2 regions of the Duganella sp. S19_KUP01_CR8 genome follow, and region 2 is predicted to be linked to the other one. Evidence: predicted binding sites of a transcription regulator. Region 2 holds the regulator's gene; the other holds the start of a gene.
The links. The regulator LexA, encoded in region 2, represses DNA repair genes until DNA is damaged. The targets are predictions, from matches to a motif close to ACTGTATNNNNATACAGT.
Positions count from the first base shown of each region.

Region 1 (5,074 bases), on a different contig from region 2:
CCTTGGCCGACGACCTGGCCGCCGTCATCGAGGCGCTGGACCTGCGCCGTGTGACGCTGGTCGGCCACTCGATGGGCTGCAACGAAATCGTCCGCTACCTGAGCCGCCACGGCAGCGCCCGCGTGGCCCGGATTGCGCTGCTGGGCACGATGACGCCGATGATCACCCAGGACGACAGCAACCCCGACGGCATAGCTCCCGCCCTGCTGGACTACTTCCGCAACCAGCAGCTGGCGCGCGACTTCCCGCAGTGGGTGGACGACAACCTGCCGCCGTTCCTGACGCCCGACACCTCGCCGGCGATCGCCAACTGGCTGCGCCAGCTGGCGCTGGGCGCCTCGCTGCAAGCGCTGACGGAATGCAACCGCGCGCTGGACGGCGCCGATTTCCGTCCCGAACTGCCGCGCATCGACCGCCCGGTGCTGCTGATCGCCGGCGATGCCGACGTCAGCGCGCCATACGCCCTGACCGCCGCGCCGAGCGCGGCGCTAATCCCGGACGTGCGCCTGCACCGTTACGAAGGCGCGCCACACGGCATGTTTGTCACCCACCTGGAGCGGGTCAACGCCGACCTGCTGGACTTCCTCGACGTGGCGCCGGCATGAACGGCGCGGCCGACTATTTCAGCGACTTCGCTACCGCGCTGAAGTACTGGCGCGGCAAGCGCGGCTACAGCCAGCTGCGCCTGTCGACCGAGAGCGAGATTTCGCAGCGCCACATCAGCTTCCTGGAAAGCGGCCGCTCGCAGCCCAGCAAGGACTTGATACTCAAGCTGGGCATGGTGCTGGAAATCCCTCTGCGACAGCGCAACGTCATGCTGCTGGCGGCCGGCTTCGCGCCGGCCTACCAGGAGCGCAAGCTGTCCGATCCCGAGCTGGGCGCGGTGCGCCAGGCGCTGGATTTCATGCTGGCGCAGCAGGCGCCGTATCCGGCGCTGGTGGTGGACCGCCTGTGGAACCTGGCGCTGGCCAACGCGCCGGCGGCCGGCATGATGCGCTGGCTGCTGGGCATGCCGGATGACGCGGCGATCCCCACCGACGGCTCGGTCAACGTGCTCAAGCTGATGCTGGATCCGCACGGCGTGCGCCAGTACCTGCGCAACTGGGAGGAAGTCAGCGCCGACCTGCTGCACTGGATACAGCGCGAAGCCATGAGCGACGGCCCCGGCAGCGAAGCGACCCTGCTGCTGGGCGAGTTGCTGGCGCTGCCAGGCATCGCCGGCATGTCGCGCACTCCGAACCTGGACCGCCGCGCCTTGCCCTTCCTGCCGATGACGCTGCGCAAGGACGGCGTCGAACTGAACCTGTTCACCACCATCGCCACCCTGGGCACGCCGCACGACGTCACCGTGCACGAGCTGAGGATCGAATCGTTTTTCCCGGCCGACGAGGCCAGCGCGGCGTGGTTCCGCGCCCATCATTGCTAGCTGTCCGGCAAGGCGTCCAGGATCTCGCGCACGCCGCCGCCGAAGATCTGGCGGGCGATCTCCTCGCCCAGATAGCGCTCGTAGATTTTCTGCACCTCGCCGTCGGCGATGACGGCGCGCAGCGCCTCGGTGTAGCGGCGCAGCGTCGGCGCCGCCACCTTGTTCGACACATACATGCCCACCAGCGCGCGCGGCGATTCGGCGAACGGCGTGGCCGTCATCTTGCCCAGCATGTGAAACTGGCGCTGGTGCAGCACGTGGATGGCCGGCGGCGCCAGCGTGCCTTCGGCCCGCCCGGCCAGGATCTTGCGGAACACCACGCCGTAGTCGTTGACGTATTCCAGCCGCCCCAGCTTTTGCAGCCGCTCCATCTGCACCATCGTCGCGGCGGAATACGAAATGCCGCGCGTGACGTTCAGGCGCGCCGTGCTGCGCTCGACAAACTCCTCCAGGCTGCGGAACTTGCCCGCGCTCTTGTTGAGCAGCAGCAGCTCGAAATGGGTGTAGGTGTAGGGCAGCCACACGCCATGGCGGTCGCGCTCGGCGGTGCGCAGCGAGGCGCCGGTCAGGTCCAGCTGGCCGTTGAAGAATTGCGCATACAGCCGGCCGTGCGGATACCACTCCAGCTCGAAGGTGCAGCCGCTGCGCTTGCGCACCGCCTCCAGCACGTCGGCCGTGATGCCGCGGATGGCGGCGCCGTCGCGGTAGGACGAGTAGCCCAGGTCGCTCAGGCCGGCCCGCGCCGGCGCGCAGGCGGCGTCCGCCGCCCACGCCGCGGGCGCGGCGGACAGCAGCAGGCTCAGCAAGACGGTGCTCGGGCGCTTGGACATGTCGTCAGGAGGAAACAGATAGTTTCCAAAGTGTAACACCAGGCCCCGGCAAAAGGTGGGGTCTTGCGGCGGGAATGATTTCCGTAGATACTGTATGTATTCACAGTAATTTTACCCGCACCATGGCTGAAGACCAGCGCCGCATTGCCCACCTCGACATGGACGCGTTTTATGCGTCCGTCGAGCTGTTGCGCTATCCCGAGCTGCGCGGCCTGCCGGTGGTCATCGGCGGCGGCCGCGACGCCCAGCCGGTGGCGCAGGCGGACGGCACCCACACCTTCTCGCGCCTGCGCGACTATGTGGGACGCGGCGTCATCACCACCGCCACCTACGAGGCGCGCGCGCTCGGCGTCGGCTCGGCCATGGGCATGATGAAGGCGGCCAAGCTGGCGCCGGACGCGATCCTGTTGCCGGTCAACTTCGACGCCTACCGCCATTGTTCGCGGCTGTTCAAGAACGCCGTGGCCGCCATCGCGCCGGATTTCGAAGACCGCGGCATCGATGAAATCTATATCGACCTGACCCATGTCGAAGGTGAGACGCGCGAGCTGGCGCAGCGCATCAAGCAGGCCGTGCGCGACGCCACCGGGCTGTCGTGCTCGATCGGCATCACGCCCAACAAGCTGCTGTCGAAGATCTGCTCGGACCTGGAAAAACCCAACGGCCTGACCATCCTCGGCTACGACGACATCCCGGCGCGCATCTGGCCGCTGGGCGTGCGCAAGATCAACGGCATCGGCCCCAAGGCCACCGAGAAGCTGGCGGCGCTGGGCATAGAGACCATCGGCCAGCTGGCGGCGGCCGACGCCGGCTTGTTGCAAGACCATTTCGGCGCCCACTACGCGGCCTGGCTGGCCGAGGCCTCGCACGGCGTCGACCACCGCGAGATCTCGACCAGCTCCGAGAGCAAGTCGATCAGCCGCGAAACCACCTTCGAGCGCGACCTGCACGCGCGCCAAGACCGCGACACCCTGTCCGGCATCCTGACCCAGCTGTGCGCCCGGCTGGCGGACGACCTCAAGCGCAAGGGCTACGTCAGCCGCACCATCAGCATCAAGCTGCGCTTCGACGATTTCCAGATCGTCAGCCGCAACGTCACCCTGCCGCAGCCGGTGGCCGACACCACCGGCATCCTGCACGCCGCGCGCGAGTGCCTGAAGCGGGTGCCGCTGCAACGCCGGCTGCGCCTGCTGGGCGTGCGCGCCAGCACGCTGGAGCCGCCCGGCTCCGGCCCGCAGGCGGCGTTGCCCTTGCAAGGCGAATTGTTCGCCTAGAAGTTGTTTCAAAAAGACCGCAGCGTCGTTGTGGCGCCTCGCCGTGCAATCGCACTGTCTTCGGCGCCACGCCTAGCTGCGCTCATTTTGAAACAACTTCTTAGTCACGCAACAGATTCGGTCCGGCGCCGCCATCACCGTGTAAAATGGCGCTCCCCTGGCATTACTGAAACAAGGCTCAACACATGTGGTTCAAGAATCTACAGATTTACCGTCTGCCGGCCCCTTGGGCCTACACTCCCGAACAACTGGAAGCAGCACTGGCCTCCCACTCCTTCGTCCCGGCAAGCAGTAATGAGCTGCTGCGCCAGGGTTGGGACACGCCGCGTCCGAACGGCGGCCTGGTGCACGTCGTCAACAAGCAAATGCTGATCCTGCTGGGCACCGAGAAGAAGCTGCTGCCGAACACCGTCATCAACCAGGTCGCCAAGGCGCGCGCCGCCGAAATGGAAGAAGCCCAGGGCTTCGCTCCGGGCAAGAAGGCGATGAAGGAACTGAAGGAACGCGTGGCCGACGAACTGCTGCCGCGCGCCTTCTCGATCCGCAGCAACGTCTGGACCTGGATCGATCCGGTCAACGGCTGGCTGGTGGTCGACGCCGCCAGCCCGGCCAAGGCCGACGAAGTGATCAAGCTGCTGCTCAAGGCGGTCGACAAGCTGCCGCTGGAAAGCCTGCGCGTGCAGCGCTCGCCGGTCGGCGTGATGACCGAATGGCTGCAAGCGGACGATGCGCCGGCCGGCTTCACGGTCGACATGGATACCGAACTGCGCGCCACCGGCGAGAGCAAGGCTGCCGTGCGCTATGTGCGCCACACGCTGGAAGCGGACGAAGTGCGCCGCCACATCGCGGCCGGCAAGCAGTGCACCCGCCTGGCCATGACCTGGGACAGCAAGATCTCCTTCGTGCTGACCGAATCGCTGGCGATCAAGGGCATCAAGCCGCTGGACGTGATCGCCGAAAAGGAATCGAGCACCAAGAACGACGACGAACGTTTCGACGGCGATTTCATGCTGATGAGCGGCGAATTGGCCAAGCTGATGGCCGACGTGGTGGAAGCGCTGGGCGGCGAAGCCAAGGCTTGATCGCATCGCAACAAAAGCCGTTGTCTGTTGGTTAAGAATGCCGCAAAGTCTTTGATTTTGCGGCATTTTTCATGTAACTTTTGATAAAAAACCGGGAAAATAATTTCGTTGCTCTGTAGAAATTAGCGCGATTTCTGCTATAGTGGAAGATGTTATCAAATTAGGAACTCGCGATGAGCACCTTCGTCCCCATTATCACCACTGACCAGATCGCCAACATCCTGACCACCCAGGATGTCTTGACCTGGACCAGCGAGGATATCGCGGCGTTGAGCACGCTCCAGGTGCCGGCCCTGCGCACCGATCACGTGTCCGTCATGACCAGCTACCAGCTGTCCTTCCTGGCCACCGGCAGTGTCGCGGTGTTGACCACGCAGGACCTGGTCGCCATCAAGCCCGCCACCCTGAACGCCGTCGGCGCCGTGCCGTCCGGCTTCATGGGCGCGCTGACCAGCGCCCAGA
Region 1 is NZ_JAQQPR010000013.1:147,716-152,789, forward strand. Features, by position in the region: gene V6M89_RS15080 (alpha/beta fold hydrolase) at 1-605, shown strand, start outside; gene V6M89_RS15085 (helix-turn-helix domain-containing protein) at 602-1,426, shown strand; gene V6M89_RS15090 (substrate-binding periplasmic protein) at 1,423-2,256, opposite strand; gene dinB (DNA polymerase IV) at 2,379-3,530, shown strand; gene V6M89_RS15100 (recombination-associated protein RdgC) at 3,716-4,612, shown strand; gene V6M89_RS15105 (hypothetical protein) at 4,786-5,074, shown strand, end outside.
Region 1: the regulator LexA is predicted to act here: its motif matches at 2,346-2,363, upstream of dinB (DNA polymerase IV).

Region 2 (5,074 bases):
TTTTTGACTGCTTGAACATGAACGACAAGAAAAACTACGGCTTCACCACCACCATCCTGCACAACGATCGCCAGAAGGGCATCGAGCACGGTTCGCTGCACAAGCCCATCCACACTTCGGTCGCTTTCGGTTACGCCGACGCGCGCCAGCTGGCCTCGGTGTTCCAGGGCAAGGAACCGGGCTTCCGCTACGGCCGCCAGGGCAACCCGACCATCTCCGCGCTGGAGGACAAGGTCAACCAGATGGAGCAGGGCGTCGGCACGATCTGCTTCGCCACCGGCATGGGCGCGATCGGCGCCGTGTTCCAGTCGCTGCTGCGCGCCGGCGACCATGTGGTGTCGTCGTCTTTCCTGTTCGGTAACACCAACAGCCTGTGGCAGACCACCATGGCGCAGGGCGTGGCGGTGTCGTTTGTCGACGCCACCGATGTCGCCAACGTCGCCGCCGCCATCACCGACCAGACCCGCGTGGTGTTCGTCGAGACCATCGCCAACCCGCGCACGCAAGTGGCGGACCTGAAGCGCATCGGCGAGCTGTGCCAGCAGCGCGGCATCCTCTACATCGTCGACAACACGATGACCACGCCTTACCTGTTCCGTCCGAAGTCGGTCGGCGCCGGCCTGGTGGTCAACGCGCTGACCAAGTCGATCGGCGGCCACGGCAACGCGCTGGGCGGCAGCCTGACCGATACCGGCGCCTACGACTGGACCCGCTTCCCGAACATCTACGAGAACTACAAGAAGGCCGCGCCGCTGCAATGGGGGCTGGCGCAGATCCGCGCCAAGGGCTTGCGCGACTTCGGCTCGTCGCTGGCGCCGGAAGCGGCCCACCACATCGCCGTCGGCGCCGAGACGCTGGCGCTGCGCATGGAACGCACCAGCGCCAATGCGCTGGCGCTGGCCAGGCTGCTGGAGGCGGACGAGCGCGTGGCCGCCGTCCACTACCCAGGATTGGCGTCGCACCCGCAGCACGCCATCTCCAGCGAACTGTTCCGCAGCTTCGGCTCGCTGCTGAGCTTTGAGCTGAAGGACGGCATCGACTGCTTCGACTTCCTGAACCGCTTGAAGTTGGCGATTCCGGCCTCCAACCTGGGCGACACGCGCACGCTGATCATCCCGGTGGCGCACACCATCTTCTTCGAGATGGGCGCGGAACGCCGGGCGTCGATGGGCATCGCCGAGTCGCTGATACGGGTGTCGGTCGGTATCGAGGATGCCGACGATCTGCTGGACGATTTCACCTGCGCACTGGAAGCTTGCTGAGCGTCGCGCCGAGTTGTGATAATCTAAGCTTTCAATTTTGCTAAGCGGGAGGAGGCGTTATGAGAGCAGCATGGGTATTCGCCTTGACCGTGCTGTCGAGTAACGCCTTCGCCGACGAGCAGGCGCGCCGCCTGGCCCGCCAGGCCGAGATCGAGTACTACACCAGCCGCTACGACGGCGCCGATATTTCGCTGGCGCGTTTCAACTGCCAGCCTCCCAACATCCCGATGCGTCCGGCTCTGGCTGGCGGCCCTGCTGTGACGCAGGCGCTGGCCGCGTGGCGCAGCTGCTACGACCAGTTCCTTGCGAATTACAATGCCGCGCTCCCGGTAGGCAAGAGCATTCCTCCCGACCTGGCCGACCTGATGAGCGATGATGAAATGGATGCCGCCCAGACCTTGATGAGCGAGGTGTTCGTACGGGTGGCGGACGATGCCAAGCGCCAGGCGGACGCGGTCACGCTGGCGCAGGCCGCGTGGGAAGGCCGGCGCGGCGACATCGCCTTGAGCGCGCGCGACCTGTCGCACCTGCCGGAGACGGCCGGCAAGCGCTAGGCGTTTAGTGCCAGCTGCGCATCAGGCCGACCGCCAGGCCTTCCAGCGCGAACTCGTCGGCTTCAGGATCGACCTTGATGATCTTGAAATCCGGGTTTTCCGGCAGCAGCTCGACCAGGGAGCCGGTCTTGCGATAACGCTTGACGGTGACGTCGTTGCCGATGCGGGCCACGACGATCTGGCCGTTCTTGGCGCTGTCCACCTTTTTCACTGCCAGCAGGTCGCCGTCCATGATGCCGGCGTCGCGCATCGATTCGCCGCGCACCTTCAGCAGATAGTCCGGCTTGGAGGAGAACATGGCCGGATCGACGCTGTAGCTGGTCTCCAGGTTTTCCTGCGCCAGGATGGGCGAGCCGGCGGCCACGCGGCCGATCAGCGGCAGCGACATCATCAGCGACACCGGCACCTTGGAGGCGGCCGGTTCGGCGTGCACGCCCAGCAGGCGGATGCCGCGCGAGGTGCCGGCGGCGATCTCGATCGCGCCCTTGCGCGCCAGCGCCTGCAGATGCTCCTCGGCCGCGTTGGCGGATTTGAAGCCCAGTTCATTGGCGATTTCGGCACGGGTCGGCGGGAAGCCGGTGTTCTCGATGGCATCCTTGATCAGATTGAGAATTTGTTCCTGTCTTGCGGTGAGCTTGATCATAGAGTGCTTTAGGCCTGTGTATATAGACAGTCTGTATTTTTGTACAGTGTGAAGCGAAATGCAAGGGAATTTGTTGCTTAGCGCGAAATAAATTCATGGTGGGGTCAAGTCTGACATTCGGACACGGCCTCGACCGTAGCACCGCACTACGGTCGAGGCCGTGTCCGAATGTCAGACTTGACCCCGGATTGTCTTTTGCCGGAAAAGCTGATATAGTCGCGGGCTTACCTCTTCCCACACCTGTCTTGACGCCAGGGTGGGCTATATTCACAGTCCTTAAGGGAGTTTGCATGCGTCACTATGAAATAGTATTTATCGTCCACCCGGACCAGAGCGAGCAAGTGCCCGCCATGATCGAGCGTTACAAAGCCTCGGTAACCACCCGCGGCGGCGCCGTGCACCGTGTTGAAGATTGGGGTCGTCGTCAGATGGCTTACTCGATCCAGAAACTGGCTAAAGCACACTACATCTGCCTGAACATCGAATGCGACAACGAGACCCTGGTCGAGCTGGAAACCGCCTTCAAATTCAATGATGCCGTGCTGCGTCACCTGACCGTCAAGATGAAGAAAGCGGAAACCGCTCCTTCGCCGATGATGAAGTCGGTACAACGTGAAGATGCAGCGAAATCGCATCGCACCGAAGCTCCAGCAGTTGCTGCTGCTCCTGCGGCCTAATTGTTGCCAGGAACCGAGCTGAACCAGCTCCAGTTTATTGCCTTGATCGCCGAACGGGACGCCTTGCGCTACACCCCGGCCGGCATGCCGATCGTGAACGCTGTACTCCAGCACCGATCCCAGCAGACCGAGGCAGGCATCGCCCGATTGAGCGAGTTTGAAATTTCCGCGGTTGCCGCGGGCGAGATTTCAGGCCGCTTCAGTCAGGCGCCACTGGCAGGCATGTATCAGTTCAACGGTTTTCTGAACAAGAAGAATCGCAATAGCAAAAGCCTGGTGTTTCACATCATTGATTTTAGTGCTGTCCCAGACAGCTCAATTTAGATACAGGAGCCTAAAATGGCATTCGGTAAAAAGTTCGACAAAAACAAGCTCAAGCTGAAAGAAAAGCGCAAGCAACAGAATCCTTTGTTCAAGCGTAAGAAATTCTGCCGCTTCACCGCCGCAAACGTAGAACAAGTTGACTACAAAGACGTCGACACCCTGAAAGACTTCGTCCAGGAAAACGGCAAAATCATGCCAGCACGTCTGACCGGTACCAAGGCGCACTACCAGCGTCAAGTTGACACCGCAATCAAGCGCGCTCGCTACCTCGCGCTGCTGCCTTACACCGATCTGCACCACGCTTAATCGCGTCGTCTAGATAAGATCCTGGAGAAGAACTATGCAAATCATTCTGTTAGAAAAAGTCGTCAACCTGGGCAACCTGGGTGAAGTCGTTAAAGTTAAAGACGGTTACGCACGTAACTTCCTGATTCCGCAAAAAATGGCCCGCCGCGCTACCGCGTCCGCCGTTGCTGAATTCGAAGTCAAGCGCGCTGAACTGGAAAAAGCTGCTGCTGAAAAGCTGGCTGCCGCTCAAGCTCAAGGCGAGAAACTGAACGGCATGACCGTGACCGTTTCGCAAAAAGCTGGTGTTGACGGCCGTCTGTTCGGCTCCGTCACCAACTTCGACATCGCTGAAGCGCTGACCAAAGCTGGTTTCGCTGTTGAAAAAGCTGCTGTGCGCATGCCTACCGGTCCTCTGAAGACCGTTGGCGAGCACCCAGTAAGCGTTGCTCTGCACACCGACGTGGTGGTGGAAGTGACCGTTGCTGTCGTAGGCGAAGCTGCCTGATATTCGACCGGACGGCGACGTCTGGTCGGTATAGCAACACATTGAAAAAGCCGGGCTTGCCCGGCTTTTTTCTCGTCATAAATTTGTAATACGGCTCAAGCAAGCAGGTATAATTCGCGCCATGAACGCCCCCTCCGATCCGCAAGTAGATTCACTCCGCGTCCCGCCGCATTCCATCGAAGCAGAACAGTCCGTCATCGGCGGCCTGCTGCGCGATAATGCGGCGTTCGACCGCATTGCGGATATGATGCATCCGGAAGACTTTTACCGCTACGACCACCGCATCATCTACGAGCAAGTCGTCAAGATGATCAACGCGTCCAGGCCGGCCGACGTCATCACGGTGTTTGAAACCCTGACCCAGCTGGGCAAGGCGGAAGACGTGGGCGGCCTGACCTACCTGAACGCCATGGCGCAAAACACGCCATCGGCCGCCAACATCCGCCGTTACGCCGAGATCGTTCGCGATCGTTCCATCCTGCGCCAGCTGATCACGGTCGCCGACGAAATTTCCGGCCAGGCCTTCAGCCCGCAAGGCAAGGAAGTCAAGCAGATGCTCGACGAGGCCGAATCGAAGATCTTCGCCATCGCCGAGCAGGGCGCCCGCGGCGCCGCCGGCTGGACCCCGGTGCAGCCGCTGCTGACCCAGGTGGTCGAGCGCATCGACGAACTGTATTCGCGCGAGTCCGGCTCCGAGATCACCGGCGTGCCGACCGGCTGGATCGACCTCGACCGCATGACCTCCGGCCTGCAGCCGGGCGACATGGTGGTGGTGGCCGGCCGCCCGTCGATGGGCAAGACCGCGTTCTCGATGAACATCG
Region 2 is NZ_JAQQPR010000012.1:149,529-154,602, reverse strand. Features, by position in the region: gene V6M89_RS14215 (cystathionine gamma-synthase family protein) at 18-1,262, shown strand; gene V6M89_RS14210 (hypothetical protein) at 1,322-1,816, shown strand; gene lexA (transcriptional repressor LexA) at 1,821-2,459, opposite strand; gene rpsF (30S ribosomal protein S6) at 2,750-3,136, shown strand; gene priB (primosomal replication protein N) at 3,155-3,460, shown strand; gene rpsR (30S ribosomal protein S18) at 3,476-3,766, shown strand; gene rplI (50S ribosomal protein L9) at 3,801-4,253, shown strand; gene V6M89_RS14180 (replicative DNA helicase) at 4,375-5,074, shown strand, end outside.